DNA from 3 places in the Serratia sp. CoH_122_TC_1 genome. Region 2 is predicted to be linked to each of the others. Evidence: riboswitches for the same ligand, from Rfam matches in the RefSeq annotation. Region 2 holds a riboswitch; each other region holds the start of a gene.
The links. A riboswitch is a leader RNA that binds a small molecule or an ion and turns the genes downstream of it on or off. The one in region 2 is predicted to bind thiamine pyrophosphate.
Positions count from the first base shown of each region.

Region 1: linked by a shared signal. The riboswitch ahead of thiC (phosphomethylpyrimidine synthase ThiC) and the one ahead of thiM (hydroxyethylthiazole kinase) in region 2 are both predicted to bind thiamine pyrophosphate.
Region 3: linked by a shared signal. The riboswitch ahead of tenA (thiaminase II) and the one ahead of thiM (hydroxyethylthiazole kinase) in region 2 are both predicted to bind thiamine pyrophosphate.

Region 1 covers NZ_JBXWLA010000031.1:3,900-14,212, forward strand. Annotated here, with positions in the region: gene AC2FC2_RS25775 (DUF1481 domain-containing protein) at 1-144, opposite strand, end outside; gene hupA (nucleoid-associated protein HU-alpha) at 214-486, opposite strand; gene AC2FC2_RS25785 (YjaG family protein) at 675-1,265, opposite strand; gene nfi (deoxyribonuclease V) at 1,314-2,000, opposite strand; gene hemE (uroporphyrinogen decarboxylase) at 2,010-3,074, opposite strand; gene nudC (NAD(+) diphosphatase) at 3,114-3,881, opposite strand; gene rsd (sigma D regulator) at 3,981-4,484, shown strand; TPP riboswitch at 4,524-4,648, shown strand; gene thiC (phosphomethylpyrimidine synthase ThiC) at 4,763-6,706, shown strand; gene thiE (thiamine phosphate synthase) at 6,699-7,337, shown strand; gene AC2FC2_RS25820 (HesA/MoeB/ThiF family protein) at 7,342-8,091, shown strand; gene thiS (sulfur carrier protein ThiS) at 8,088-8,288, shown strand; gene AC2FC2_RS25830 (thiazole synthase) at 8,290-9,069, shown strand; gene thiH (2-iminoacetate synthase ThiH) at 9,069-10,202, shown strand.
Region 2 covers NZ_JBXWLA010000017.1:90,562-100,874, forward strand. Annotated here, with positions in the region: gene srlB (PTS glucitol/sorbitol transporter subunit IIA) at 1-19, shown strand, start outside; gene srlD (sorbitol-6-phosphate dehydrogenase) at 30-809, shown strand; gene gutM (transcriptional regulator GutM) at 862-1,218, shown strand; gene srlR (glucitol operon DNA-binding transcriptional repressor SrlR) at 1,302-2,075, shown strand; gene gutQ (arabinose-5-phosphate isomerase GutQ) at 2,068-3,039, shown strand; gene AC2FC2_RS20530 (methyltransferase) at 3,096-4,127, opposite strand; gene AC2FC2_RS20535 (inhibitor of vertebrate lysozyme family protein) at 4,488-4,946, opposite strand; gene thiD (bifunctional hydroxymethylpyrimidine kinase/phosphomethylpyrimidine kinase) at 5,033-5,833, opposite strand; gene thiM (hydroxyethylthiazole kinase) at 5,830-6,624, opposite strand; TPP riboswitch at 6,661-6,752, opposite strand; gene AC2FC2_RS20550 (GNAT family N-acetyltransferase) at 6,822-7,247, shown strand; gene AC2FC2_RS20555 (glycoside hydrolase family 68 protein) at 7,326-8,576, opposite strand; gene AC2FC2_RS20560 (MFS transporter) at 8,833-10,074, opposite strand; gene AC2FC2_RS20565 (winged helix-turn-helix transcriptional regulator) at 10,170-10,313, shown strand, end outside.
Region 3 covers NZ_JBXWLA010000014.1:9,125-19,437, reverse strand. Annotated here, with positions in the region: gene AC2FC2_RS17820 (AMP nucleosidase) at 1-1,070, opposite strand, end outside; gene opgB (phosphatidylglycerol--membrane-oligosaccharide glycerophosphotransferase) at 1,282-3,585, opposite strand; gene AC2FC2_RS17810 (ABC transporter substrate-binding protein) at 3,834-4,769, opposite strand; gene AC2FC2_RS17805 (ABC transporter permease) at 4,786-5,553, opposite strand; gene AC2FC2_RS17800 (ABC transporter ATP-binding protein) at 5,550-6,305, opposite strand; gene tenA (thiaminase II) at 6,302-6,982, opposite strand; TPP riboswitch at 7,045-7,147, opposite strand; gene AC2FC2_RS17790 (LLM class flavin-dependent oxidoreductase) at 7,328-8,350, shown strand; gene AC2FC2_RS17785 (GlxA family transcriptional regulator) at 8,418-9,392, shown strand; gene gap (type I glyceraldehyde-3-phosphate dehydrogenase) at 9,471-10,313, shown strand, end outside.

The DNA of each region.
Region 1 (10,313 bases), on a different contig from region 2:
CAACACCACTGGGCGATGCTGATCGTCGTCTTTACGCCACAGCCGGACAACACCCTGATCGGCAACATAACCGCTGGCACTAAAGGCAGGAAGATCGGAATGACTGCTGCAGGCGCTCAGGCCACCGGCAATGCCAATGACCATAAGCGCCTGTCGGATAAACAAAAGGGGCGCGATTGCCCCCCTGTTTAATCTTTTCACGAACACGCAGTATTACTTAACTGCGTCTTTCAGTGCTTTACCAGAAACGAACGCAGGCACGTTAGCAGCTGCGATTTTGATTTCTTTACCAGTCTGCGGGTTACGACCAGTGCGCTCGTTGCGGTGGTTTACCTTGAAAGTACCGAAACCAACCAATTGTACTGCATCACCTTCTTTCAGAGACTCAGTAATAGCAGCCAGGGTAGATTCCAGAGCCAGCTTAGCTTGTGCTTTGGAAAGGTCAGCCTTGTCCGCGATTACATCAATCAGTTGAGTCTTGTTCATAAGTTATCCTTACAGTGTGTTTATCGTTTGCAAAGCATCGAGTGCGACGGATATGCCGATGGACAGCACTCCCTGCATACACGCACCGATAGCCACTTTTTTTACGCCCCCCAAATGTAGACCAGACAGGGTGCGGATGTGAAGCCTTAAGGCATGACAAATCAGGCGTTAAATCACGTTTTCTTGCCTTATTGCGTTAAATTTATCCCGATATTACTTACCGCCGCCTCTCGCAGGTCAGAACGCAACCCTTTGATCAGCTCTATATCACGCTCTTCACAGTCAGCCAACAGGCGGAAAATTTCCCATTGGATGTCCCATTCTTCCTCTACCGCAGGCAAAACCTTGAGCTCATCGTCGGTCATTTCTTTACCGGCTTGAGTCATTTCCAGCATCGCCACAGTGCGAATTGACGTTTCACTGATGGCGATGGCGTGCTCTAGCGTCTCCCCGCTGAGTCGCGAATGGATCAGTTCCCCTAATGCAATACAGGCGTCAATCGCCGGGTAAACACCGTAAAGATCGTAATCTTCTGCCGAAGGGATCGCCTCTTCCAACTTCTCCAGTTGGTTGTCAAAGTTGACCTTGGCGTCCTTGACCACCAGCGTTTCCCACACCAAATCCAGAATGCGACGGTAAATCGCCGGATCGCCGAACTCGGTTTGCAGGCAGAACATCTGGTAATTCGGGTACATACGCTCGCACAAACTGGCCATAAAGGTCAAATGTTGCCAGCTTTCAAGTTTTTCCAGACGTAAATGAATCGGGTTACGTAGCATTATTCACTCTCTTACGCGTTATCTGCGCCGCAGTGTAACCGAAATCGGTCATTGCGGCATCTCTGGATGCTGCTGCAACCAGCGCTGGAAGGCCGGTCGGCGCGAGGCGATGGCATCGGCCCAGCGAGTGGGTTCCGGCAAACGGTAACCGGCCATACAACGTTGAACCCAGTCTAGTGCAGTGTCGGCCCCAACGCGGTGGCCAGTGGAAATAAACAGCGGGTTACAGCGTGCTTTACTACGCCACACCCAACCAAGCTGCTCACCGTTGTCCTCCAGCGGTGCCAACGCTCCGGCTGCGGCATCCAAGGGAGCAAATTTACCGCACAGGCGCTTTTTAGCGACACCGATGGTTGGCACGTTGACCAACAGGCCAAAATGGCTGGCAACACCCAAACGGCGCGGGTGCGAGATCCCATGGCCGTCGACAAAAACCAGGTCTGGCTTCTGATGCAATTGCTCCCAGGCGGCAAGCAACGCGGGATATTCACGGAACGATAAAAAACCGGGGATATAAGGCATGGTGGTAGCCACACGGGCCACTTGGTATTCAACCAGCTCCAGTGACGGATAGCGCAGGATGGCGATAGCTGCACGAGTCACCGCCCCCTCCTGCTCAAAGCCCACGTCGGCCCCGGCGACAAAGGCCGGAGGGTCGACCAAAAAATCATCCTGGCGAATGACTTCGGAGGCGCGCAGCAGTTGCTCTGCACGCAGGGTTTGAGTATCAATCACGTCAGTTCCTTAACGATGGTATTTCCCTGATTGCGCGTGGACTGCTTCAATGAACGCACCGGCGTTTTCCGGTGGCACGTCCAAGTGAATACCGTGGCCTAAATTGAACACATGTCCTTCACCCTGGCCAAAGCCCGCCAAAATAGTTTCCACTTCCTGACCGATACGCTCAGGCGACGCATACAGCATGGAAGGATCCATATTGCCCTGCAGTGCTACTTTATCCCCTACGCGGCGGCGTGCATCAGCGATGTCTGTCGTCCAGTCAAGGCCCAAGGCATCACAACCCGTGGCCGCCATGGCTTCCAACCACTGACCACCGCCTTTGGTGAACAACGTGACAGGTACGCGCCGGCCGTCATTTTCACGCAGCAAGCCGTCGACAATTTTATGCATGTAGTGCAGCGAGAACTCACGGTAATCACGCCCCGTCAGCACCCCGCCCCAGGTATCGAATACCATCACAGACTGTGCACCGGCTTTAATTTGGGCATTGAGATACAAAATGACACTGTCCGCCAGCTTATCCAGCAGCAAATGTAACGTGGCTGGCTCGGCGTACATCATCTTTTTCAGTTTGGTAAAGGCCTTACTGCTACCGCCTTCCACCATATACGTTGCCAGCGTCCACGGGCTGCCAGAGAAGCCAATCAGCGGTACTTCACCTTTCAACTCACGACGGATAGTGCGCACTGCGTTCATGACATAACCCAACTCCACTTCCGGATCGAACGCAGGCAGTTTATCCACATCAGCACGGCAGGTAATCGGCGAGGAAAAACGTGGGCCTTCGCCGGTTTCAAAATACAAACCGAGCCCCATAGCGTCGGGAATGGTGAGGATGTCGGAGAACAGAATGGCAGCATCCAGTGGAAAACGGCGCAGTGGCTGCAGCGTAACCTCACAGGCCAGTTCCGCATTCTTGCACAGCGACATGAAATCACCGGCCTGAGCACGGGTGGCCTTGTACTCCGGCAAATAACGACCGGCCTGACGCATCATCCATACAGGGGTCACATCCACCGGCTGACGTAGCAGTGCGCGCAGGTAACGATCGTTCTTCAACTCATTCATTATGGGGCTCCCTTATTCATCTGCCGGTATTGTAGCGATTTATTGCTCACGGCATAAGGCTACGGTGTCCTCTATCAGACGGCGCGCCACGGTACCGGGCGGTGGCAACAGTGGCAACTGATCGTAGCGGTACCAGCCGGCATTCAACAGTTCTTTGGGGTCGTGACGGAGCTCACCCCGGTGGTAATCGGCCATAAAGGCCATCATCAGCGAATGCGGGAACGGCCAGGGTTGCGAAGTGACATAACGCAGGTTTTTGATTTCAATATTACTTTCCTCCATGACCTCACGGGCTGCCGCCTGCTCGAGCGTTTCGCCAACCTCAACAAAGCCCGCCAGTACGGTATGAATACCACCGCGATGCCGCACGTGTTGTGCCAACAAGATCTCATCATCGCGCCGAATGGCAACAATCACGCAAGGGGCTATCTGCGGGTAGTAACGCTCCCGGCAATGGTTGCACAGGCAGGCGCTTTCGGTACGGCTGAGGTGCATCTCATGGCCGCAGTAACCGCAGTAACGATGAGAACGGTAAAAATCGGCCAGTTGCACGCCGCGCCCTGCGAGTTGAAACAACCCGCGATCGAGTTCAAGCAGTTGGCGTACCGAGCCCATTTCCTGCGGCATTGCATGCCGTACCAACCAGACCGGCAGCCCTTCCCATTCGCCAATAGCGCGTGCCATTCGCCCTTGCAGGGAGAATGATGCCGCAGAACCGCACGGCAGTTCACCGTTCGGTAACCAAAGTTTGCTTTCATGGCTGACGATCCACCAGCCATTTTCATTACCTGTTAATGCAAGTTCCATATCGTTGTTGCACAACCTCAGCTTCACTGGCACTCTACAAATCGGCCTTGTTACATTTTAATAACTTACTGTTACGTTTTATTACTTACGGAGTCAAACATGCTCAACCGTTTGGAAAGCCTGACTCAGCGCGTTGGTGGTAGTAATGAATTAGTTGATCAATGGCTTCAGGCTCGCAAGCAATTGCTGGTCGCCTATTGCACCCTCGTGGGCATCAAACCGAATAAAGAAAAGCATACGCCGCTGAATGAAAAAGCGCTGGAGAACTTTTGCCATAATCTGGTGGATTATCTCTCTGCCGGTCATTTCCATATCTATGACAGAATTATCAAACAAGTGGAAGGCGCATCCAGTCCCAAAATGTCTCTGGCAGTTAACATCTACCCCAAGCTCTGGGCCAATACAGAGCAGATCATGGCCTTCCACGATCGCTATACCGAAGTAGATATTGATCAGGATGTGTGTCTGGAATTCCATCAGGCGTTGTCAAATATCGGTGAAACGCTGGCAGCACGTTTTACCCTGGAAGATAAGTTGATCCAATTGGCAGCTGAAGCCTGGCAACAAGCCCTGACGGACGCCCCCTTGGATCAGACCCGTTAAAATTTTGTAGTGTTTTTTATTATCCCTCCTATACTGGGGGGCATCTTGTCGGAGTGCCTAGCGCCTGATTTGTTCATCAAATTGGCCAGGCTGAGACCGTTAATTCGGGATCCGCGGAACCTGATCGGGTTAATACCCGCGAAGGGAACAAGAGTAATCTATCGCCATAGGCAGGTGCCCCAATTTGGGACAATCCCGTCCTGCTGGCCAGCATCATTACTCCCTCCGAGCTCCAGACAAGCAACTTTCCCAACCCAACACACTGGTAGGAACTTGCTATGTCTAACGTTAAGAAACCTCGTGCCCGTAAAGAGCAACGCGAAGAAGCCCAGCAGTTTATTGAGACTCTTCAGGGCGTTTCATTTCCCAACTCACGCCGTATTTATTTGCAGGGCTCACGTAGCGACCTGCAGGTACCGATGCGTGAAATTCAACTTAGCCCGACGCTGATTGGTGGCGACAAAGATAACCCACAGTACGAACAGAACGAGGCTATTCCGGTGTATGACACCGCCGGCCCTTACGGCGATCCGCTGTCAGAACTCAACGTGCATAGCGGCCTGACAAAGCTACGCGCGGAATGGATCGCCGAACGTGGCGATACCGAAACCCTCAACAACGTGAGTTCAGGGTTTACCCAGCAGCGTTTGGCGGATGAGGGTCTGGATCACCTGCGTTTTGAACATCTCCCGCAGCCACGCAAGGCGCAACCCGGCAAATGCGTCACCCAGTTGCACTACGCACGTGCCGGTACTGTCACACCAGAAATGGAATTTATCGCCATCCGCGAAAATATGGGCCGTGAACGTATCCGCGGCGAAGTATTACGCCACCAGCACCCGGGGCAAAGCTGGGGCGCCAACCTGCCGGAAAACATCACACCGGAATTTGTCCGGCAAGAGGTCGCTGCAGGTCGCGCCATCATCCCTGCCAATATTAACCACCCTGAATCCGAACCGATGATCATCGGCCGCAACTTCCTGGTGAAGGTCAACGCCAATATCGGGAATTCAGCCGTAACTTCTTCGATCGAGGAAGAAGTCGAGAAACTGGTGTGGTCCACCCGCTGGGGTGCGGACACCGTGATGGATTTATCCACCGGTCGATATATCCACGAAACGCGCGAATGGATCTTACGTAATAGTCCGGTACCGATCGGCACAGTGCCTATTTACCAGGCTTTGGAGAAGGTCAACGGGGTCGCGGAAAACCTGACCTGGGAAATGTTCCGCGATACGCTGCTGGAACAAGCGGAACAAGGCGTCGACTACTTCACCATCCATGCGGGTGTACTGCTGCGCTACGTCCCCATGACCGCGAAACGCCTGACCGGTATTGTCTCCCGTGGTGGTTCGATCATGGCCAAGTGGTGCCTGTCCCATCATCAGGAAAACTTCCTGTATCAGCACTTCCGCGAAATCTGTGAAATCTGCGCCGCCTATGACGTCTCACTGTCACTCGGTGACGGGCTACGCCCAGGCTCAATTCAGGATGCCAACGACGAGGCTCAGTTCGCCGAACTGCACACCTTGGGTGAACTGACCAAAATTGCCTGGGAATATGACGTGCAGGTAATGATCGAAGGCCCAGGCCACGTGCCGATGCAGATGATCCGCCGCAACATGACCGAAGAGTTGGAGCACTGCCACGAAGCGCCGTTCTACACCCTCGGTCCGCTGACCACCGACATCGCACCAGGTTATGACCATTTCACCTCCGGTATCGGGGCCGCCATGATTGGCTGGTTCGGCTGCGCCATGCTCTGCTATGTCACGCCGAAGGAACACCTCGGCCTGCCGAACAAAGAAGACGTCAAACAGGGCCTGATCACCTATAAGATTGCTGCCCACGCGGCGGATCTGGCCAAAGGCCACCCCGGCGCACAGATCCGCGATAACGCCATGTCAAAAGCACGCTTCGAATTCCGCTGGGAAGATCAATTCAATCTCGCACTCGATCCGGCCACCGCACGTGCTTATCACGATGAAACGCTGCCGCAGGAATCCGGCAAAATTGCCCATTTCTGTTCCATGTGCGGGCCGAAATTCTGCTCGATGAAAATCTCGCAGGAAGTTCGCGACTATGCCGCAGCCCAGGAAGCCGCCAAACCGGTAGAGGTGCAGGTAATCGGGATGGAAAAAATGTCAGCCGAGTTCCGATCACGCGGCAGCGAGCTCTACCACAGCGCCGGTAACCTGCAGGAGGAACTGAGCAATGACTGATATCAACACACCTTTCCCCGCTACACCGCACAAGTTGGGGCTATACCCGGTTGTCGACAGCGTTGAATGGATTGCCCGCCTATTAGAAGCAGGCGTCACCACGATTCAACTGCGCATTAAGGATCTGCCGGAAGAGCAAGTCGAAGAGGATATTGCCGCAGCCATTGCCCTCGGTAAAAGGTATAACGCCCGGCTGTTCATCAATGACTACTGGCAGTTGGCGATTAAACACGGTGCCTATGGCGTACATCTCGGTCAGGAAGACCTGGATACCACCGATCTGGCGGCTATTCACCGTGCCGGATTGCGTTTGGGCGTTTCCACCCACGACGATGCCGAGCTGGCCCGCGCCATTGCGGTAAAGCCGTCTTATATTGCGCTGGGGCATATTTTCCCGACGCAAACCAAAGATATGCCTTCCGCCCCCCAGGGGTTAGTCGAACTGAGACGCCATATCTCCGGGTTGAATGATTACCCGACGGTAGCGATCGGCGGGATCAGCATTGATCGCGTAGCCGCCGTACTCGATTGTGGCGTTGGCAGCGTGGCCGTCGTCAGCGCAATTACCCAGGCCGCAGACTGGCGAGCAGCCACCTCAGAATTGCTGCAACTGATCGAAGGCAAGGAGTAATACCATGTTGAACGATCAAGAGTTCCTGCGCTACAGCCGTCAATTGCTGCTGGAGGATATCGGCCCAGAAGGCCAGGAGAAGCTAAAACGTTCGACGGTGCTGATTGTCGGATTAGGAGGCTTAGGCTCCCCCGCCTCACTCTATTTAGCCGCCGCCGGTGTGGGTACCTTGTTGTTAGCAGATGACGATCAGTTGCACATCACCAATCTGCAACGTCAAATTCTGTATCGCAGCACCGATGTTTCAAAAAGCAAAGCCTGCCTGGCGCAACGTCAGCTACAGGCATTAAACCCGATGATAGAAACCCTCGCGATGGAACAGCGTCTGCAGGGCGAAGCATTGAAGCATGCCGTAGAACGCGCTGATTTGATTTTGGATTGCAGCGATAACATGGAAACTCGCCATGCGGTGAATGCCGCCTGCATCAAGGCCGGTAAACCGCTGATCAGCGGGAGTGCCGTGGGGTTCAGCGGCCAGTTGTTGGTTATTGAGCCGCCCTATGCCCACGGCTGCTACGCCTGCTTGTATCCGGAACACACCGAACCCCAGCGCAACTGCCGCACCGCGGGTGTACTCGGTCCGGTGGTCGGCGTCATGGGTACGCTGCAAGCCCTGGAAGCGATAAAAATGTTGGCGGGAATGCCTTCCGCCATCAGCGGCAAACTGCGGCTCTTCGACGGAAAACAACAAAGCTGGAGCACACTGCAACTCAGCCAGGCCAGCACCTGTGCGGCATGCGGAGGGGCAGCATGAAGATCCGGCTTAATGACCAGCCGTTAGAATTAGCGCAGCCACTGAGCGTCGACGCACTGCTCAAGCAGTTGGAACGCCACCAGCCGGGCACCGCGCTGGCTATCAACCAAACCATCATCCCGCGTGCCGACTGGGTCAACCACCTGGTGCAGGACGGTGATGACATCTTGCTGTTTCAAGCTATCGCGGGAGGCTGACATGTTGAAAATCGCCGATACCACTTTTACTTCACGCCTGTTTACCGGCACCGGAAAGTTCGCCACCCCTGCGCTGATGTTGGACGCCTTACAGGCCTCTGGTTCCCAGTTAGTGACCATGGCCATGAAGCGCGTTGACCTACGCGGCGGCAACGACGCCATTCTGGCGCCGCTGCAGCAACTGGGGGTTCGCCTGCTGCCGAATACCTCCGGCGCAAAAACGGCCGCCGAGGCGGTGTTCGCCGCCCGACTGGCACGTGAAGCCCTTGGCACACATTGGGTAAAGTTGGAAATTCACCCCGATGTGAAATACCTGCTGCCGGATCCGATTGAGACCCTGAAGGCGGCGGAAACGCTGGTGAAAGACGGCTTTGTCGTTCTGCCCTACTGCGGCGCCGATCCGGTGTTATGCAAACGTCTCGAAGAGGCCGGTTGCGCGGCAGTCATGCCACTCGGTGCGCCGATTGGTTCTAACCGGGGGCTGAGAACCCGTGATTTCCTGGAGATCATTATCGAACAAGCAAAGGTGCCGGTAGTGATCGACGCCGGTATCGGTGCGCCAAGCCATGCGTTAGAAGCCATGGAGCTGGGTGCCGATGCCGTGCTGGTCAATACCGCTATCGCCGTAGCACGCGATCCGGTACAAATGGCTCGGGCATTCCGTCTGGCGCTGGAAGCCGGTGAATTGGCACGTCTTGCCGGACTCGGCAGCAGCCAGCGCAATGCGGTAGCTTCCAGCCCATTGACTGCTTTTCTCAGTCAGACTGGGGTGGCATTGTGATGACCAATGACTTCAGTCACCGCTGGCAGCAGTTGGATTGGGACGACATCACCTTACACATCCACAGTAAAACCGCACGCGACGTGGAACATGCGCTGAATGCGGACAGACTGACACGCGAAGATTTTATGGCGCTGATCTCCCCCGCTGCCGCAGCGTATCTGGAACCGCTGGCGCAACGCGCACAACAGTTGACCCGCCAACGCTTTGGCAACGTGGTCAGCTTCTATGTGCCACTTTACTTGTCCAACCTGTGCGCCAATGACTGTACCTACTGTGGTTTTTCGATGAGCAATCGCATCAAACGTAAAACGTTAGATGCTGCGGAAATAGAACGTGAATGTTTGGCCATCAAAGCACTGGGTTTTGAGCATTTACTGTTGGTCACCGGCGAACACCAGACCAAAGTTGGCATGGACTATTTCCGGCAACATATTCCGGCGATCCGCCGCCATTTCAGCTCGCTGATGATGGAGGTGCAACCGTTGGAACAGGAAGAGTATGCCGAGTTGAAAGCTCTGGGGCTGGATGGCGTCTTGGTTTACCAGGAAACCTACCATCCCGCGACCTACCTGCAGCATCATCTGCGCGGCCAGAAGCAGGACTTTCATTGGCGGTTGGCCACGCCGGATCGCTTGGGCCGAGCCGGGATCGACAAGATCGGCCTGGGTGCTCTGATCGGGCTGTCCAACAGTTGGCGTACCGACTGCTATATGTTGGCTGAGCACCTGTTCTACCTGCAACAAACCTACTGGCAGAGTCGTTACTCCATTTCATTTCCACGCCTACGCCCCTGTGCCGGGGGTATCGAACCGGCATCAATCATGAGCGAACCGCAGTTGGCACAGTTGATCTGCGCCTTTCGCCTATTCGCTCCTGATGTAGAGCTGTCCTTGTCGACGCGTGAGTCACCGTTCTTCCGTGATCATATGATCCCGGTAGCAATCAACAGCGTTAGCGCAGGATCCAAGACCCAGCCCGGTGGTTATGCTGACGACGTCGCGCCTGAATTGGAACAGTTTGAACCTCATGATGGACGTACACCGCAACAGGTGGCACAAGCCATCAGCGATGCCGGTTTACAACCCGTGTGGAAAGACTGGGACGGATATTTGGGGCGAAGCCCGCAATAACCAGCAACCCTTGCAGCACAGCCTGAAAAGGGGTGGAAACGCCGCGCAGATGCCGCCAATGCGTCTGGTACAGGAAATGGGTCTCGCTATAGTGGCGATGCTGGCTGCCAA
Region 2 (10,313 bases):
GCTGAAATTTATCGCATAAGGAGTAGACCATGTCTGAAGTAGCAGTAGTGATTGGCGGTGGCCAAACATTAGGCGCATTCTTGTGCCTGGGACTGGCGCAGGCGGGTTACCGCGTGGCGGTGGCCGATTTAAACGCGGGGAACGCCCAAAACGTGGCGCAGCAGATTAACGATCAATACGGCGCAGGCTGTGCGCAGGGCTTTCAGGCCGATGCCACCGATGAACAAAGCGTGATGAAACTGGCAGCGGCAGTGGATGGTGCATTTGGACAGACCAACCTGCTGGTGTACAGCGCGGGGATCGCCAAGGCGGCACCAATCACCGATTTTCCGTTGGGGGATTTCGACCGCTCGCTGCAAGTGAATCTGGTGGGCTATTTTCTTTGCGCCCGCGAGTTTTCCCGCCTGATGATCCGCGACGGCATTGCCGGGCGCATCATTCAGATCAACTCCAAATCCGGCAAGGTCGGCAGCAAGCACAATTCAGGCTACAGCGCTGCCAAGTTTGGCGGCGTCGGGCTGACCCAATCACTGGCGCTTGATCTGGCGGAGTACGGCATTACCGTCCATTCGCTGATGCTCGGCAATCTGCTGAAGTCGCCGATGTTCCAGTCGCTGCTGCCGCAGTACGCACAGAAACTGGGGATCGCACCCGATCAGGTTGAAAAGTATTACACCGATAAAGTGCCACTGAAACGCGGCTGCGACTATCAGGATGTCCTGAATACCCTGCTGTTCTATGCCAGTGATAAGGCGTCTTACTGCACGGGCCAGTCAATCAATATTACCGGCGGTCAGGTGATGTTCTGATCGGATTATCCCTCCCTCTCCTTCGGGAGAGGGAAACCAAACAGGAGACGACATGACCCAGGCATTCATTATTTTTGCCGTGCTGGCCTGGCTACTGCACATTGCTTTCGGCTGGTGGCAACTTCAACGTTTTAACCGCGCCTTCGACGGCCTATGCCAGCTGGGCACCGTCGGTGTCGGGCGTTCTGGCGGGCGCTTTCGGCCACGGGTAGTCTTGGCACTGGCTTTCGATACCGAGCAGCGGGTCTGCGGCAGCATGCTCATGCGTGGCCTGACCATTTTTGCGCAACCGCGACAGCTCGCCCGTCTGCACGGGCTTCATCAGAGAGACCTTATCCCGGATGTGATCTTCCCCGAGGATCGCGCATGCCAGACTGCACTATCGTTAGCGATTGCCCCTAAATCATGATATTTTCACATTAAAAGACATTACCTTTCATATTGAATTATTCATTGAAGGGAAATGCTCAACTCTTGTGAACAGGACAGGCTATGAAACCAAAGCAGCGGCAGGCCGCTATCCTTGAATATCTGCAGCGGCATGGCAAAACGGCAGTGGATGCCCTGGCAGCACACTTCGCCACCACGGGCACCACCATTCGTAAAGACCTCACTCTGCTGGAGGACGAAGGTGAAGTGATCCGTACGTATGGCGGTGTCGTCCTCAGCCGTGACGATGGCGATCAACCGATCGACCGTAAAACCCATATCAATACCGAAAAGAAACGCCAGATCGCCTACGCCGCCATTGGGCTTATCAACGACGGCGATTCACTGATTTTCGACGCCGGCAGTACCGTGCTGCAAATGGTGCCGCATCTGGCGCAGTTCAATAACATCACCGTGATGACCAACAGCTTGCATATCGTCAATGCGCTCGTGGAGCTGGACAACGACCAGACTATCCTGATGCCCGGCGGTACCTATCGCAAAAAATCGGCCTCATTCCACGGCAGCCTGGCAGAATCCGCTTTCCAACAGTTCAGCTTCGACAAACTGTTTATCGGCGCAGATGGTGTAGACCTCAACGCAGGCGTTACCACCTTTAATGAGGTGCATAACGTCAGTAAAGCGATGTGCGAGGCCGCCAGCCGCATTATTCTTCTGGTAGACTCGTCGAAATTCGGCCGTAAAAGCCCGAACGTGGTCTGCGACCTGGCCGCCGTAGACACGCTGATTACGGATAAAAACATCAACCCGGATTATCTCGCCGCACTACAAGCGAAAGGTATCAATATCATTCTGGTAGGAGATTCTGATGAGTAACGCCTCGGCCCTTCTGGCCTTTGCCCGTGAAACACTGGAAATTGAGCTGACAGAAGCACAACGTCTGCTGGAACGGCTGGACGATAATTTCGTCCGCGCCTGCGAACTGCTGCTGAACTGCCGTGGCAAGGCCGTGGTTTCCGGCATTGGCAAGTCCGGTCACATCGGCAAAAAAATCGCCGCCTCTCTGGCCAGTACCGGCACACCGTCGTTCTTCGTACACCCGGCGGAAGCGCTGCACGGCGATCTCGGAATGATCGGTGCCGATGACGTGGTGATCTTTATCTCTTATTCAGGCCGAGCCAAAGAGCTGGATCTTATCCTGCCGCTACTGGCGGAAAATACTATCCCGGTGATCGCCATCACAGGCGGTAAAGAGTCACCGTTAGCACAGGCAGCGGCCTGCGTGCTGGATATCAGCGTTGAACGTGAAGCTTGCCCAATGGGGCTGGCACCGACCTCCAGCGCAGTCAATACGCTGATGATGGGTGATGCATTGGCCATGGCGCTGATGCGTCAACGCGGTTTCAATGCCGAAGATTTTGCCCGCTCACATCCTGGCGGCAGTCTGGGCGCACGTTTACTGAATCGGGTACATCACCTGATGCGCACAGGCGATCGCCTGCCTCAGGTCAGTGAAAATGCCAACGTCATGGAAGCGATGCTTGAACTGAGCCGCACCGGGCTGGGCTTGGTGCCCGTGTGTAACGCACAGCAGAAAGTGGTCGGCGTCTTTACCGATGGTGACCTGCGTCGCTGGCTGGTGAAAGGGAATAGCCTGCAGGATGCGTTAAGCCCGGCAATTACCCGCCCCGGCTACCGCTTGCCAGAACAGTGGCGCGCCGGAGAAGCGCTTGAGGCGTTACACGAACAGCATATCAGCGCTGCCCCGGTGGTCAATTTGGACGGCGTACTGGTGGGCGCGATCAACCTGCACGACCTGCATCAGGCGGGCATCGGCTGACGAAAAGGACAGAAACCCGCATTGTTTGCGGGTTTCTTTCTATCCTCAGCGTTGACTTAGCTGGGCACTGCCTCAACGATCGAGACATAACAACCGGTGTTGATTATCCGGTTCAGCTTCAGATCGGCAGTGGCCAGCAATGCCCTCAGTTCTTCTTCGGTACGCGCTTTCCCGCCGTCAAAACTCCCCATGAGCAGCAGATCGATCTCTCTGGCACTGTCCCAATCATGACCTTCTGGGATCACCGGTTCCATGATCAACAGTGTCGAATCAGGATGCATAGCATTGCGGCAGCTGCGTAATATCCGGCTGGCCGGTTCGTCCGGCCAGTCCATGGTGATGTATTTCAATAAATAAAAGTCCGCCGTCGGACACGACTCGAAGAAGCTGCCGGCACAGGTTTCCCAACGGGAATCGTCCCCGAGTTCACCGAGCCGATTTCTCGGCAAGATCTGCGGCTGATCGAAAAGGATACCTTTGAGCGTCGGGTTAGCACGCAATACGCTCAGCAGCAATCCGCCCAATCCCCCCGCAATATCCACCACCGTCGCATTTTCTGGGAAATGATAATTTCGCACCAGGAATTTATTTTCCACCGATGACATGGACGACATTCCGGCATGAAAATCATTTTCCGACGCGGGAATATTTTCCCTCGACCAATATTCATAAAAAGACATTCCGAACAGCTGTTTGAACACCGGGTCACCCCGAACAGTTCCCGTCAACTTGCCCAAAGGCAGCCAGAATGTGTCATCAGTAAGCATGATGACTGCAGCACGCAAAGAATCCCTGGCATCGGAGCGCAGGCATTGCGCCACCGAATTTAGCGCGAAATGGCCGTCGTTAGAAACGGTAAAAATATTGCGAGATACCAGCGTGCGCATAACGCGATGCAATAAGTCCTGATCCACCGTCAGCTGACTCGCCAGCTCCCGGGACGTTTTGGGCGTATCAATCAGAGCGTCGGCCACGTTCAGCTCCGTCGCGACCCGCAATGCGGCCTGCACGGTGAACCCCATCGCCTGATCCAACAAGTATAATGACGCTTTTTCATCTTCAGAAAGAGTAATGTGATTTGTTTCCATGATCATAATGCTCCGCTTACATATTTATCTCCAGACACCATTGCAAAAAGCTGCAATGCCTATTTTTCCGGTGAAAATAAATTCGCCAAACAAGATCATAGACACTAAATAAAATAAAAACACAAAATAAAAGTGGTTATTATTTAAGAAAGAAAATAAAACTCACAACCCATTAAATACTAAGGAGATAAATATAATTACGCACAACAAAATAATACAAAACAGATATAACCAAATAATAAAATCATTATGAAATAACATTTATCCTATTTTGACATTGTTTTATATGGGTTTAATTTTAATGTTCTATATTCATCGCAAAAAAACGGCCAAATGCGTCAGCATTCAGCCGAATACTGATTATTTCCAGTCTGGATTATTCTCGAACTGTTGTTTCAACAGCGCCTTCATGTCCTCGTCCGGCTTGCCCAACCATTGGTATTTAGCGTATTTCTTCGGATGATCAACCGCTTCCGGTTTGTTCGCCACTTCGACGCGCACCGCCCATGCCTGTGACTTGTCTTCTTTAAACGCCACCATCATAAAATTGTTGGCACAGTCGTGGGGTTTGCACAGATTGCCCACCAAATAATTTTGGCCCTTCCAACTCAGGCTTTGCGCCGGGGTTGATGTCCCCATTCCCTTACGCGCCCACCCCGGTAAACGGGCCTGGCCTTTCACCATGTTCTGCCAACTTGTCTGGTAGCCCGGCAGCTGGATCACATCGGAGGTAGTGACAATTTGTTGGGCAACGCTGCCCACGCTGAAGCTGAGTAACACGCCGAAGATGGCACCGCGAAGTGCGTTTTGTCCTGTCATGGCCTTCTCCTTTAATAAAATTCGTCTGCACCCGGCCAAAACCGGGCCTGAATCTAGTCAGACCACAGTGACGGCAAAAAGTTGACTCACCACCAGGCGTGAAAATGATGCACCGGTCCGATACCCTGCCCCACTTCCAGGGTGTCGGCTTGCTGCAACGCTTTTTGTAGATAATCTTTGGCCGACGCCACCGTGCTGGCCCAATCATCATGGCGCGGGCGCAATGCGGCTAACGCGGCGGAAAGTGTACAACCGGTACCGTGCGTATGACGGGTCGCCACACGTGGCGCAGTGAAACGCAGTTCCTGCCCATCACTAAACAACCAGTCCGGGCTCTCACTTTCACTCAGATGACCGCCCTTCATCAGCACCGCCCGACAGCCCATTGCCAGCAGCGCCTGGCCTTGCTCACGCATTTGCCGTTCATTCTCCGCCGGCGCACATTCCAGCAAAGCCGCAGCTTCCGGCAGGTTCGGCGTAATAATCGACACCAACGGCAACAGTTCGCGACGAATAGAGTCCACGGCCTCTGGCGCCAACAGGGGATCACCACTTTTCGCCAACATCACGGTATCCAGCACCACAAATGCCGGTTGGTAATGACGCAAACGCTCCGCCACCGCCTGCACAATGTCAGTGTTAGCCAGCATACCGATTTTGGTGCTGTCGATACGCACATCGCTGAACACGGAATCAAGCTGAGCGGCGACAAAAGCAGGGTCAATATTGTAAACCGACTGCACCCCGCGGGTATTTTGCGCCACCAGTGCGGTAATAACGGAGGCCCCGTAGGCACCCAGCGCAGAGAAGGCTTTCAGGTCAGCCTGGATACCTGCACCGCCGCTCGGATCGGTACCCGCGATAGTCAATGCGTTAATTCGTTTCATTGCAGATCCTCCGGACGCAGTTGATACAACGCGTCGAGGAACGCAGGGGTGAAACTGCCCGGCCCTGCGGCATCGCGCGTGGCACGTTCACCACACAGCGACATCACCCGGCAGGCAGTCGCGACGTTGTCCAGCCGATCGCCCGGCAGGCTGCAAAATGCCGCCACTACGGCCGATAAGGCACAGCCGGTTCCCACGACCCGCGTCATCAGTGCGTCCCCCCCTGCGACGGCCCACTCACGCTGGCCGTCGGTGACATAATCCACGACCCCGGTTACCGCCACGACAGCGCCACTGCTCCGTGCCAGCTCACGCGCGGCGGGTAAAGCCGCCAGCGAATCGTCCGTGCTGTCTACGCCGCGCCCACTTGTCTGCAGACCGCTCAGCGCCATGATTTCGGAAGCATTACCGCGGATCGCCGCCGGTTTTTTACCTAACAGGCAATGGGCAAAGGCAGTACGGTACACCAACCCACCAACCGCCACCGGATCCAGCGTCCATGGCGTTCCCGCCGTATTGGCGGCCTCCACCGCCGCCAGCATGGATTCGGCACGTGAGGCATTGAGAGTACCGATGTTAATCAGCAAAGCATTCGCCAGCAGGCTGAACTGCGCTGCCTCTGTCGGTTCCACCACCATCGCAGGGGAAGCGCCGAGCGCCAGCAACACGTTAGCCGTCAGCTCCTGCACCACTTCGTTGGTCAGGCAGTGAATCAATGGGGGTTGGTGCTTAAATTGGGTCAAACAGGCCGCGGCACGGGCGCCGGGTAAAGCATCAGGTCGAGCGAACATATTCCTCCCAACCGGCGTTCAAGAAGGCGGGTACCGGTTGGGGCACCGAGACTTCCCTACGCTGGCATAATCCAGATCAGGTAATACGGGTAAAATCTCAGCCCCTAGAGGCACCCCGAGTCAAGACAGCCATTATTGGGGTTGCTGACGGTGAGGTCAATTGCGCTATAGTGTCAAAAAAATAAAAAGGAGATGCCATGCAGATCAGACCCTACCAAGAAGCCGACCGCCCCTTCCTGCGCACGCTGTATTTGGCATCACGCAAAGCGGCGTTTCCGTGGCGCGATACCGACGATTACCGACTAGAGGATTTCGATCGTTCGACGTTGGGTGAGGATATCTGGGTAGCGGAGGATCAGGGGACGCTACTGGGATTTGTATCGATTTATCGCCAAGATAATTTTATCCATAATCTGTATGTTGATCCTCACCTGCCGCCCCTTGGCGTAGGCAGTGCCTTACTGCAGGCGGCAGAACAGACATTTACTGCCACCGGTTCATTGAAATGTCTGGTGAAGAACGAAAAGGCGTTGGCGTTTTATCATAAACACGGCTGGCAAAAGATAACCACCGGCAACGACGGCGCGGAAGACTACTACCTGCTGCACTCGCCTAAAAAATAGCGTCATCCGCTGTGCGCCAAACCTGAAAAGGCCTGACATCGTCAGGCCTCTAAAACGGCTCAGGCTACAAACCGCCGATTACCCTTGCAAAACGATATCCTGCATCGCCGGGATATAACCGTAATCGTACACCTCGCGCACAAAGGAACGGTCGCCTTCCAGCACAATCCGCACCGTTGGCGCTTCCGTCCCGCCGATACGGTAATCCTGGCCGCTGGTTGGCACGCTGTCGATGAACGACGTCACCAAACCATTTGGCATCACGCAATGCGAATACGTCTGGAAAGGCTGTTCCGGCGGGTTACCCAGCACCAGGCCTGAGGCGTTCATCGGCGTGTAAGGCCCGGTCAGACTATCGCTGACGAAACCGTACACCCCATCCGGCCCGGTCAACCCTTCGGCATAGGTGAATTTATGGCTGATGGTGAACAGGTAATATTTGCCGTCCTGGAACACATAGTGCGGGCGTTCGGTCTGATCGTTGACGCCCACAGCCGTAACCAGCGGCGGCAAAATCTCCCACTCTTCACCGCGATTATCCTTCGCCACCGCCAGGCCGATACAGCCCACCTGGAAACGTGCGCCGCCTACCTCTTCATGGCCCGGCGGCACCAGCCCCAGCTCTTGCGGGCCAACCACATGCGAACCGCGATCGCCGGCTACGTTACCCTCGAACACCATATACAGTTTGCCGTCCTGCGGATCGATAAACGGGCTGGGGTCGCGGAAGTTCCAGTAGGGATTCTGCGCTTCGGTCTGGTAATACACCCCGTCGGCCTCGAACAGCGATTTCACCTCGTTGAAATCCTGCAGTTGCACGCCGTCATCCGACGTCACAATGCGGCCGCGCACTTTGGCAATGGTGGCACCCGGCGTCACGCAGGTGTAATACAGATCGATATCGCCTTCGTTATTCAACAGGATAGGAGTACCCGCCCATTCACGCGTCGTCGGTGAAACCCCTTCCGCCATCACCCGGCCGCCGAAGATCCAGTCTTTACCCGTACGAGAATACCAGTAGCACATGCGCGCACGGCCGTGGCGATCTTCCCAGTCGCGCTTGATGTCGTAATTGCCGTTGCCATCAATATACTGCGGGTCATAAGGATGGCGATCGGCGGTCAGCGTCAAAATTACTGACCAGCCGTTGACGGAAACCACGGTGCCCTCCAGGGTGCGCAGCGGCATGGTGTCCCAGATGAACACGCTGTCACTCATGACCGGAAAATCGGCGCTCACCAAGGGTTGCGTGGTGGTCGGATCGTTTTCGTTGACTTTCAGCGCCTCTGCGCGGGTCCAAATGGTCGGTTTGTAATTTAGGTTTGTCATAATGATTTCCTCTTAGCAAGTAAGCTCCCCCATGCCGGGAACGACGGCGGCAGGAGCGATGGGCGCGGTAAAATGTGACCGCTGCGGCTGATGAGTGGCCGTGCCGCTATATTGCTAAATCGGTTTTGCTAATGCATGCGGTTGGGTTTGTGTGGTGCACCAGACAAAATCTAAGGAGAAAGAGGGGGAAATGAGTGGGATAACCATCGGCGCGCCGCAATTGCAATTACTGTGCGACGCACTGATTTCCCAACTGTTATTGCTCTACCACCGCGCCTGAGGCCGGCATGCCGCGTAATGTCAGCCACCAGAACAGCAAGGCGACCAGGCTAACGCCCGCACCGAGCCAACACACACCACTCCACCCCGCCCAAGCGTAAGCATGCGTGCTGGCGAAGGCCCCCAGCCCACTCCCCACGGCGTAGAACAGCATGTAGCAACCGACCAATCGGCTGTGGGCCTGCGGATGTGCATTGAAAATCAGGCTCTGATTCAGTACGTGAATGGCTTGACCCGCCAGATCGAGCAACACAATACCCATAATCAGCCAGCCCAAACCGTAACTCAACATGCTCAGGGGAACCCAAGCCGCCACCAACAGTAACAGGCAGACACCGCTCGCCACCTGCCCCAAACCGCGATCGGCCAGATGCCCGGCACGCACCGCCGCCAACGCACCCACCGCCCCCACCAGACCAAAGGCTCCGATCGCCGAATGCGAAAAGTTAAACGGGGCCTGACTGAGTGGCAGTACCAGCGCACTCCAGAAAATACTGAATGCCGCAAACATCAGCAGCGCCAGCATACCCCGGATCTGCAACGTGCGATCACCCCATAACAACGTCAGCATTGAACGCAACAACGCCGGATAACTGAGCGTCGACGGCGGTGTGCGTGGCGCAGGTAACAAACGCGCCAGCACCGGCAGCAGAACCAAGGTTACCGCAGCGGAGAAGAAATAGACGGCTCGCCAGCCCCCCATATCCGCCAGTGCGCCAGAAAGCGTTCGCGCCAGCAACAAGCCCAATACCACCCCTCCCTGTGCAGCCCCCACCACCCGCCCTCGCTCATGCGGCGCTGCCAATGTCGCGGCAAAAGCGATAAGCCCCTGCGTCATCGCGGTGCCAAACAGCCCCACCAGCAACATGCCACTCAGCAGTAACAGGCTGTTGTCCGCCCAGCCGACCACGCACAGGGCAGCAATCAACAGCAGTTGTTGAACCGCCAACAGCCGGTGGCGATTAATCCGATCCCCCAATGGCACCACCAGCAATAATGCCAGCGCACACCCCAACTGGGTTGCGGTGATCACCATGCCAACCGAGGCCAAGCTGATAGTAAAATCGTGGGCAATGGCGTCCAGCAAAGGCTGAGCGTAATACACGTTTGCCACGCTGAAGGCACTGGCTCCCGCCAGCAACAACACCAACGACGCAGGAAGCCGGCCCAGCACTTCCCCCTGTGACGTACAGACCGGATCCAGTGCTTTATCACTCATCCTTCACCCCAAAGTGGTTTCATTATTAAACCCAATGAACTTTACGCACAGAGGTTTTATAATGCAACCAGATCTTGCTGCAGGAGTTGAACGCTGTGAAACGTAAAAGTATGGAAGATGCGCAGTGCCCGGTCGCGCGCACGCTGGATGTGATTGGCGATTGGTGGTCGCTGCTGATCGTGCGCGACGCCTTCGACGGCGTGCGTCGCTTCAGTGAGTTTCAGAAGGGATTGGGGATG
Region 3 (10,313 bases), on a different contig from region 2:
GTGGCGTCGTACAGGGCACGTTGCACTTCGGCAATGCTGGGGATAGGGATATCCGGCGGTAACACGGAATCCAGCACATGATCATCGCGCAGATAAGCATGAGCCAATACGTAGTCACCGATCGACTGACTTTCACGCAGGCCGCCGCAGTGGCCGATCATCAACCAGGCGCTTGGTCGCAGTACCGCCAGGTGGTCGCAGATGGTTTTTGCGTTGGACGGACCGACACCGATGTTGATCAGCGTGATGCCCTGACCGGTACGTGAGATCAGATGGTAGGCCGGCATCTGGTGGTTTTTCCAGGCCAAGTCGGAAACGGCCTGATCTGGCGCGGTCGTTTCCGGCGTGATGTAGATGCCGCCGGCACTGGACAGCGCAATATAAGGGCTGGCCGGATCGGCTATTTCGGCGCAGGCCCAGCGGACAAACTCGTCCACGTAGCGGGTGTAGTTGGTGAACAGCACGAAGGGCTGAAAATGCTCTACCGGGGTGCCGGTGTAATGGCGTAACCGCGCCAGCGAGAAATCGGCGCGTAAGGCATCAAAATGCGACAGCGGGAAGGTGCTGGTGGCGTGAAACAGGCCGTCGGCGGTTTCATCGCCTATTTGCGCCAACTCGGTTGTCGGGAAATGCTGCGCCAGGCTGGCACTCATCGAACGATCCAACATCAGGTTGGAACCGTCAATCACGTAAGGGAAAGGAATTTCCTGCTGTGAGGGCCGCACTTCAATATGCGCATCGTACTCACCCGCCAGCATCGTCAATTGCTCGGTCAGATAATGGCGAAACAGCTGCGGGCGGGTAATGGTGGTGGTGTAGCAGCCGGAATGGGTGAAGCGGCCGAAGGCGCGGGTTTTGCTCTGGCCAGACTTTTGCCCATCCCAACTGACACGCAGTTCGGGGTAAACAAACAACCCTGCGGCGCGGGTCTGCGCGTCGGGTAACCCGCCGTGATTGATAAAATCCCCCACTGCCTGGCGCAGTGCTTCAACCGAGGCGTCATACAGCGCTTCCAGTTGTTCGATCGCCTGAGTGGGGGTGAGGCCGGTGCCGGATTGCTGACTGCTCATACTCTCTCCTTGGTTCTCCCGCGATGCGGCGGGAGGCAGGCGGATGCCAATATCAATTCACAGCAACAGGTTAGCTGAATATGGGCGAATAGAATACGGGGAAAAGAAAAAGCAGCGTTCGCATTTACTCCCGGGGGATTTGCTGCAGGGGGCGAATACATTCGCCCCGATTAACGCGGGCGCCGCATGCGGCGCCCTTACAAGGTGAGGCTCAGGAGGCGGGGGCGGTTTGTTCTATCTTCAGCGACACCAGGCCAATGCCCAGTTTCTTCGGGGTAAAGCCACCACTGGCACCTTCCTGCGGTTCAGTCGGCGTCGGTGGCGTGATACTGATGTTCTGTGCGCCGCCGGGGTTGTCGAAGCGCAGGGTTACGGTGGTGTCCTGCTCGGTGAGCGTCACAAACTGTTCCTGCTCGCCAACGCGCACGGAGATCGGCTCGCCAACGTTTTTACCGTAGGCGCGAGCGCGTAGCACCAGATCGAAGGCGGGCGGCAGAGGGGCGACATAATCGATATTCACCGCCGGTGCCAGATTGGCATCTGACCAGCGGCCCCAGTCTTCAACGCTGGAAACCCCGGTGATGGCCTTCACGTATTCCGGCATGCCCGGCAGCATAAATGCGATGGCATCTGCCTGATATTTAACGGCGGCATCGTCCACATTCAACCGTTCTATGGCGCGTTGATAAGCGGCAACGCTGTCTGCTTCTGGCCCGCTAAAGTTGACCTTGCCGCGGTAGTTCCCCCCTTTGGCCTGTACGATCTGCGGCGGGGCGGCCAGATTGCCTGATGCGACGCAGGTTTCGGTGCTCAGTGCCATTTCAGGTGCCCATACCCGGCCAATTTCATAACATTTGTCGACCCAAACGAATTTTTCACCTGCGCCCAAGCCAGCAAGCTGCTTTTTCAGCGGCGTGGACAGATAAACGTTAAACATCGGCTCAATTTTGTTATCTGCCACTTTCAAGATAAATGGCACCTTAAAGGTGATACCGGAGAAGGTAAAACTGTTGCCTTGGTTACCCAGGGTGAAGTTGTCAATGCGGTTTGGGAAGCCCCATTGTTTCACTACCGCCGGTTTCCAGGCGTTGATCTTCTCATCGATATTCATGAAAACAGTAGACAGCGTTGGGCTGGAGAAGCTGCTGCGGCCTAGGCCTATGTAGTTATCGCCGCCCATCACGTCCAATACCGTGGCGCCGTTGTCCAACGTGCTGCGTTTTTCGTTATGCAGCGCGGTCTGTGGGCGAGTGCCGTCAATGATAAAGAACAGGTTACGGCGTTTCTGTTTGGTCAGAACGTCATAGGCGGTGTTATTCATCGCCAGATGATCCGAAGACACCACGATGACGGTGTTTTTGAAATAGTCGGATGCCTTGATTTTATCGATCAGCGCCGCGATATGCTGCTGGCTACAGGCTACCGCGCTTAATGAACGGTTCTCTTTGTTCTGCCAGCTGAATGTGTTTTTGCTGCAACTGGCGGAGATAAACCCGTCCGGGTGATGGGTGTCGACGGTCAGTGTAAACAGTGAAAACGTTTTATTCTGCTTAGACAGTTCAACAAATTTGTCGAACACCACATCCAGAACGGTATCGTCGTACCAGCCCCAGTCATTTTTGTAACTGGGATCGCTGACCTGCCCACGCAGTTCTTTGAAGCCGTAGGCATGATCGAAACCGTGCGATTTCAGAAAGGTGTCTTTACCGGCGAAGGCCAGATCGGCGCCCTGATAAAAGTAGTTATCATAACCGGCGGACTTCAGTACATCGCCCAGACAGACGTTTTCCGGGTAAAAGGTAGACACGGCGCTGGAGGCGTTACCGTCGAAAGGGGCAAACAGCGGGATGCCACACTGTGAGGCCACCATGCCGGCAATGGTATAACCGGTGCCTGGCAACTGTTGGGTGTTGCTGAAGTCGATGCTGTTTTCACGATGTTGGTTCAGTTCGTCAGCGAGGCCGGGGAAAAGTTGCTGATCGAAGTAGGTTCTTTCCAGGCTCTCTGCATAGATATACACCAGGTTCGGCGCTTTGCCCTGTACGCTTCTTTTGGGGGCTTTGTAATAGGTATCAAAATCGCTGGTGTCCCCGCTGATCTGGCTTCTGACCAGTAGGGAGATATCCTGAAAGGCGGGAGTAGTGCCGACGGAAAACAAGGCCAGCAACACGGCGATCACACTGTATACCACACTGCTGCTTTTCGCTTTGCGTCGGACCAGGCTCCAGGTGAGTACGGCGAAGATCAGCGCCAGTACCGCCAACAGGCCGATAAACGGCAGCAGGTATTTGCCGACGCCGGCACCTTTCAGGCTGCTGGTGAGGGTGTAAATTACCGCGTCGGTGATGCCGTCACCGGTAAAGTAGTTGCTGGCGATCAGGACAACGTTGAGGATCAGATAGCTGCCCAGCAGCGTCAGCAGAGTGGCAAGCCACCAGCGGTTGGCAGCGCCCCGGGTCCGGTAGATTAAAATTGAGGCGATAAAAAGTGCAAACGAGATTAATGCTGAAACCATCCACCGTACCCTGTCTGATTAAAAAGAAAAACTTTAGTGCTCTGGTCAACGCCGCTGACCGCTGCCGCCGCGAGAAAGAGGAGGGTATAGCGCATTGAAACCGTCAGAGCAATGCGTGTTTGCATCGCTCTGCTGGCTCAGAGTGTGATTGGCGATTTTTGTGACAATAGTGTGACACTAATCACGCCAGCGAAAAGGGAGGGCATCATAGAGAAGGGCGCAGTTCATAGGCTGAGCCCGATAACGGCTTAATGCAGTTCCACCGCGTATTGTTCCACGGGGGTGATTTTCTTGATCAACTTGTTGTCGAACAGGAATTGTTCGTAGGCTTGATAGCGCGCTTTATCCAGCTTGGCCGGATCGCGGGCAAACAGCGGCAAGCTGGCTTGCCATGCCTGTTTGTTCAGCGCGGTATTCAGTTCCGGATGGGCTTTGGCGAATGCTAGCCAGCTTTCCTGCGGATGGGCGTGCAGGTAGTCGCCGCCTTTTTTTAGTGCCGCGAGGAATTTTTTGATTTTCGGCTCAGTGATGGTGTCGCGATTGGCGACGATGATCAGTTCGTCGTAGGCGGGGACGCCATAGTCTTCCACGTTAAACACCACCGGATCTTTCCCCTGTAATTTCAATTCTAGCGCTTCAATATTGCGGTACCCGCCGATCACCGCATCGACCTGGCCTGCCAGCAGGGCGCTGGTCAGTTGGAAGTTAACGTTAATCAGTTTGGTGTCATTGGGGTTGAGATGCTCATGTTCGAGCATGGTTGCCAGCGTGGCCTGTTCAATGCCGCTGACCGAATAACCGATTTTTTTGCCCTTAAGCCCTGCCGGGGTGGTGATGCGCTTATCCAGCGTAATAACGGTATTGAGTGGCGAATTAATCAGGGTTCCTATGCGCACCAGCGGCAAGCCCTGGTCAGCGAAGAAGTGCAACTGCGGTTGATAGGTGATGGCAAGATCGGCCTGTTTTGCCGCCACCAGACGTGGCGGTAGCGCCGGGTCGGAAGGTGGCACTATCTTGACGTCGAGGCCCTCGGCCTTGAAGGCACCGATCTGATCGGCCACCATTATCGGCGCGTGATCGGGGTTGATATACCAATCGAGCACCAGCGTCAGTTTTTCAGCGGCGGTTGCTTGCCCGGCCAGCGTAGCGCTGAGCAGCAGCCCGCAGAGGGTCTTTTTAATCATGGTTGGTTCCTTATTATCAGTTATTTTCCGGTGCCCAATCGATCAGGCGCAGCAGCAGCGCGTCCACGGTCACCCAGAGCAAGACGGTCATCAGCACCAGAATAAACAGCGCGGCAAAACAGACGTCAGTCTGCATGCGCGCATTAGCGTTAAGCATTACGTACCCCAAACCTTCCGCCGAGCCGACCCATTCGCCGATGATGGCCCCTATCGGGGCGACGGCGGCGGCCATGCGCAGCCCGGAACCGAAGGCCGGCAGCGCCGCCATCAGCCGAACGTGCCGCAGTTGGGCCCAGGGTGAGGCGCGCAGGGTACGTGCCAGATCGAGATAGTCGTTATTGACCCGCCGCAGTCCATCAAAGAAGGCGGAGGTTACAGGGAAGAAAATCACCAGTACCGCCATCACCACTTTGGCGCTCATGCCAAAACCAAACCACAGCACCAACAACGGGGCCAACGCAAACACCGGGATCGCCTGGCTGGTCAGCACCAAGGGCATCAACCAGCGTTGCAGGCGGGGGGAAAAAATCATGCACAGTGCTAACACGGCCCCCAGCAATACCCCTGCCAGCAGGCCGCAGGCGATTTCTGACGCCGTAATCAACGTGTGATAAGCGAGATAAGCCCGGTCATTCCAAAGTGCCTGCGCGACCGCAGAAGGTGAGGGCAACAAAAAGGCGGGAATATCACCCAACGTTATCCCTCCCCACAGCAGTAACAGGCCGGCAAATACCGTCAGGCTGCGGCGCATCCGCGACAGGCGGCTTTCACTCGGCGGCTTCATTCGGCGGCCCTCACCAGTTGTAGCAGTAGCTCGCTTTGGCTTTTCAGCAGTTGAGGGTCGTCCGGTGCCCGTGGCGGCAAGCCTTCAATGACATGGCTGTCGTCAATGCCGGCGGGATAGCGTGACAGGACCAGCAAGCGGTGACTAAGGCGGCAGGCTTCCATCGGATCGTGGGTGATCAGTAACACGGTATGCTGCGCAAGCAGATCGGCGGCAAGCTGCTGGATTTTGGCGCGGGTAATGGTGTCCAGCGCCGAGAAAGGTTCATCCATCAAGACGATCGGTTGACGTTCATACAGCGTGCGGGCGATGGCTGCACGTTGGCGCATGCCACCGGACAGTGCCGCAGGCAAGGCGCTGCCATAGCCGCTCAGGCCCACGCGTTCCAGTAAATGTTCTGCCCAGGCGCGGTCGACTTTTTCACCCCGCAGCCGTGCACCGAGGCTAATGTTCTGATCAATGGTCAGCCATGGATAGAGCAGATCCTTTTGCCCCATGTAGGCGATGCGTCCTACGATCGGTAAGCCATCGCTGCCGGTGACCGTACCGGACGTGGGTTTCGCCAACCCGGCAATGATCTTCAGCAAGCTGGTTTTACCCGCACCGCTGGCGCCGAGCAACGCCACAACATTGCCGCCTGCAATATCGAAATTTAGCCGGTCGAAAATCACCTGCTGACCAAAACGCAGGGTCAAATCCCGGACCTGAATTCCTGGTCTGGTCCCCTCATTCGGGGCCTTGCCGATGCTCATTGGGCATTCAACCCCATTTGCCAGAAGGCAGATTCCAGCCGGGTGGCGGTGGTGAAAATGGTCGACAGTTCGGCCAGGCGGCTTTCAGCCCCACGTTGGTGGCCCACGTTTTCCAGCAGGTCGAGTGCGGCCTGCACCCCAGATAAATAGGCGGGGTCACCATAGTTACGGATCCATGAGGCATAAGGGTTGCCTTCCATCACGGTGGCGGGATCGTTAAGCAGCCGCAGGCCTATTTCGGCATAGCCGGCGACGCAGGGCATCAGAGCGGCCAGCAGATCGAGTGCATCACCGGCGTGGCCGATATCGAGCACATAGCGGGTGTAGTTAAGGGTTTCCGCGGCCTCTGGTTCGGCGGCAATGTCGGGTTCGCTCAGCCCCCAGTCTGCGCAATAGGCCAGATGCAAAGGCAGTTCGGCGACAATGGCATTGAGTGAGGCGGTGGCTGCACGCATCTCCGGCAGAGTACGCAGTTTGCTGACCAGCAGCGCATAGGCGCGGGCAAAGTGAATCAGGAACAGGTAATCCTGTGTCAAATAGCGACGGAATGCCGGGTCAGGTAGGGTGCCTGCGGCCAGTTGCTGAATAAAAGGGTGTTCGACGTAGTCCTGCCAGTGGCGACCAGCCTGCTGGCGCAGCCGTCCGTAAAGACCATTTTCAAATTGAGGGGTAAACATGGGACCTCCAAAAGTGTGTGGAGATCCGGGCGCGCTGAGGTATGAACAGGCAATGACTGATGGTGTTATTGCCGACCCGTCCCTTCGCTGGCATGACCCAGATCAGGTTCAAAGGGTTCGGCTTGCGCCATCTCAGCCCGTAACAGGACACCCCTCGGAGGAGCTTGTTATACGATATTTACTTTTTGATTACAACGGGCGGGCGGTTGCGTTGGGCAACGATGAGGGCATTTTTCGGCAGCCAAAAACGGTTCGTTTAGTGCGGTCGCACACAATTTTTCTGGCCTGAGGAGGGGCATTTTTGTCACTGTAACTCGGTCATAATTGAATCTAAGGGCTACTCCTATGAAGAAAATTGGATTTCTCTCGTTTGGTCACTGGACGCCGTCGTCACAGTCGGGTACCCGGTCTGCTGCGGATGCGTTATTGCAATCCATCGATCTGGCCGTCGCGGCAGAAGAGCTGGGGGCGGACGGGGCTTACTTCCGTGTGCATCACTTTGCCCGCCAGCTCGCTTCGCCGTTCCCGCTGCTGGCTGCCATTGGGGCAAAAACGCAGCGTATTGAGATCGGCACCGGCGTGATCGACATGCGCTATGAAAACCCGCTTTATATGGTCGAAGACGCGGGTGCTGCTGATTTGATCTCCGGTGGACGGTTGCAACTTGGGATCAGCCGCGGCTCACCTGAGCAGGTCATTGAAGGCTGGCGTTACTTTGGCTACACGCCTGCAGAAGGCGAGACTGAAGCCGACATGGCGCGTCGCCATACCGACGTGTTCCTCGATGCGCTGCGTGGTGAAGGCTTTGCCGAACCGAATCCGCAGCCGATGTTCCCCAACCCGCCCGGTCTGCTGCGTGTTGAGCCTTTCTCCGCGGGTTTGCGGGATCGGATCTGGTGGGGGGCCAGCTCGAACGCCACGGCAGTCTGGGCGGCGAAACTGGGGATGAACCTGCAAAGCTCAACGTTAAAAAATGATGAGACCGGCGAGCCGTTCCACGTGCAGCAGGCCAAGCAGATCCGTGAGTACCGTGCGGCCTGGAAGGCAGCAGGGCACCAGCGTGAGCCGCGCGTGTCGGTCAGCCGCAGTATTTTTGCGCTGATGAACCAGCAGGATCGCAGCTACTTCGGCAACAGCGGCCAGGATAGCGATCAGGTGGGGTATATCGATCAGCAGACGCGGGCCGTATTCGGCCGCAGTTATGCCGCCGAGCCGGAGTTGTTGATCAAACAATTGGCGCAGGACGAAGCGATAGCCGAAGCGGACACCTTGCTGTTGACCGTGCCGAACCAGTTGGGCGTCGATTATAACGCCCATGTGATTGAATCCATCTTGACCCATGTCGCCCCGGCGTTAGGGTGGCGCTAAACGCCAGAACGCTTCTCAGCGAGAGAAGCGTTGTTGACTTATTTTGTCTTATTTGTATTTTAAGGACATGCATACATTCCTGATCATCGTCCCTGAAGGGGGCATGTTGTTTGAGTCGGCGGGCATCGCCGATATTTTGATGCAAGCCAACCGCTTGAGGCCTGATGACGCGCCGCTCTACCAGATGGCGATAGTCACCACCCAGTCTCACCGGGTGGTGCATGGTTCCTCCGGCTTGAATCTGTTGGCCGATCACCGCCTGGCCGATCTCGAACCTGAGGAGGAACGCGATACCATCATCGTGACCGGCAAAGGGGCGACAGCGGAAGAAAGTGCCTATGTGGTCGATTGGCTGCGTCGTGCAGCCCCTAAAGCGCGACGTGTGGCGTCAGTTTGCGGCGGGGCCATGCTGCTGGCCGAGGCCGGCTTGCTGGATGGGCGCCGGGCAACCACGCATTGGCGACTGCTGGAAACGTTGCAGGCTCGTTTCCCCAAAGTGAAAGTCGAAAATGGGCCGATCTACGTGCAAGATGGCGCTGTCTGGACCTCCGGCGGGGTCAGTTCCGGGTTCGATCTCACCCTGGCATTGGTGGAGGATGATTACGGATTCGTGCAGGCCCGTGAAGTGGCGCAAGATCTGGTGATGTTCCTGCGCCGGCCCGGGGGGCAGGCACAGTTCAGCCGTTATCCCTTGAATCAGGCCAAAACGCCCGGCCCGATTCGTGATCTCCAGTCCTGGATCCTGGAAAACCTGTCCAGCGATCTTGGTGTCGAAAAACTGGCAGAACGGGTCGCCATGAGTCCGCGAAACTTTACCCGCGTGTTCACGCGTGAAACCGGCATTTCACCCGCTAAATTTGTTGAAGAAGGGCGTCTGTATCTGGCTCGACAACGGTTGGAGCAGAGTGCTGAAGGTATTGAGCAAATCGCCATGAACTGTGGGTTTGGCAATGGCCTCAATCTGCGGCGCGTTTTTGAACGGCATTTGCACCTCACACCGACCGAGTACCGCGAACGTTTTCATTCACGCATTTTGGCGTAAATTGATCTATAAACGTCATTTACGACAATGTCTCTCCGGCTTAAATTTACAGCAAAGCCAATAACGAAGGAGTAGAACATGGTCAAAGTAGGCATTAATGGATTCGGCAGAATCGGCAGGAATGTTTTGCGTGCTGCGTTAGGTCGCAGTGACTTTGAGGTTGTGGCGATCAACGATTTGACCGACAGCAAAACCTTGGCGCATTTGCTGAAATACGACTCGCTGTCGGGTACCTTGGCAGCCAGTGTCGAAGCCGGTGAAAACCAACTGCTGCTCGATGGTCGGCCAATTCATGTTTTCTCCGAAAGAGATCCGGGCGCAATCCCATGGAAAAGCGTGGGCGTTGATGTCGTCATCGAAGCGACGGGGTTCTTTACGGACAAAGCCAAGGCCGAAGTGCACATCACGAAGGGTGGGGCCAAGCGAGTGATTATCTCGGCGCCAGGCAAGGACGACGATATAACCATAGTGATGGGCGTTAATCAGGACCTGTACGATCCGGCCAAGCACCGCGTGGTCAGCAACGGCAGTTGCACCACCAACGGTTTGGCGCCCGCGGCGCAGGTGCTGCATCAGGCCTTCGGGATTGAATACGGCCTGATGAATACCACGCATGCTTATACCAATAGCCAGGCATTGCATGACCAACCGGAAAAAGACTTGCGTGGCGCTCGCGCCGCAGCAGAGTCGATTGTGCCTTACTCCAGCGGGGCGGCCAAAGCGCTCGGCAAGGTGATCCCTGAACTCGATGGCCGTCTGACCGGTTATTCGCTGCGGGTGCCGGTGCCGGTGGTGTCTATCGTTGACTTAACGGTGACGTTGAAACGCGACGTGACGGCTGAAGAGATCAACGCCGCGTTCCGTCAGGCTGCGCAGTCGGGCCCTCTCAAAGATATTTTGGGCTACAGCGATGAGCCTTTG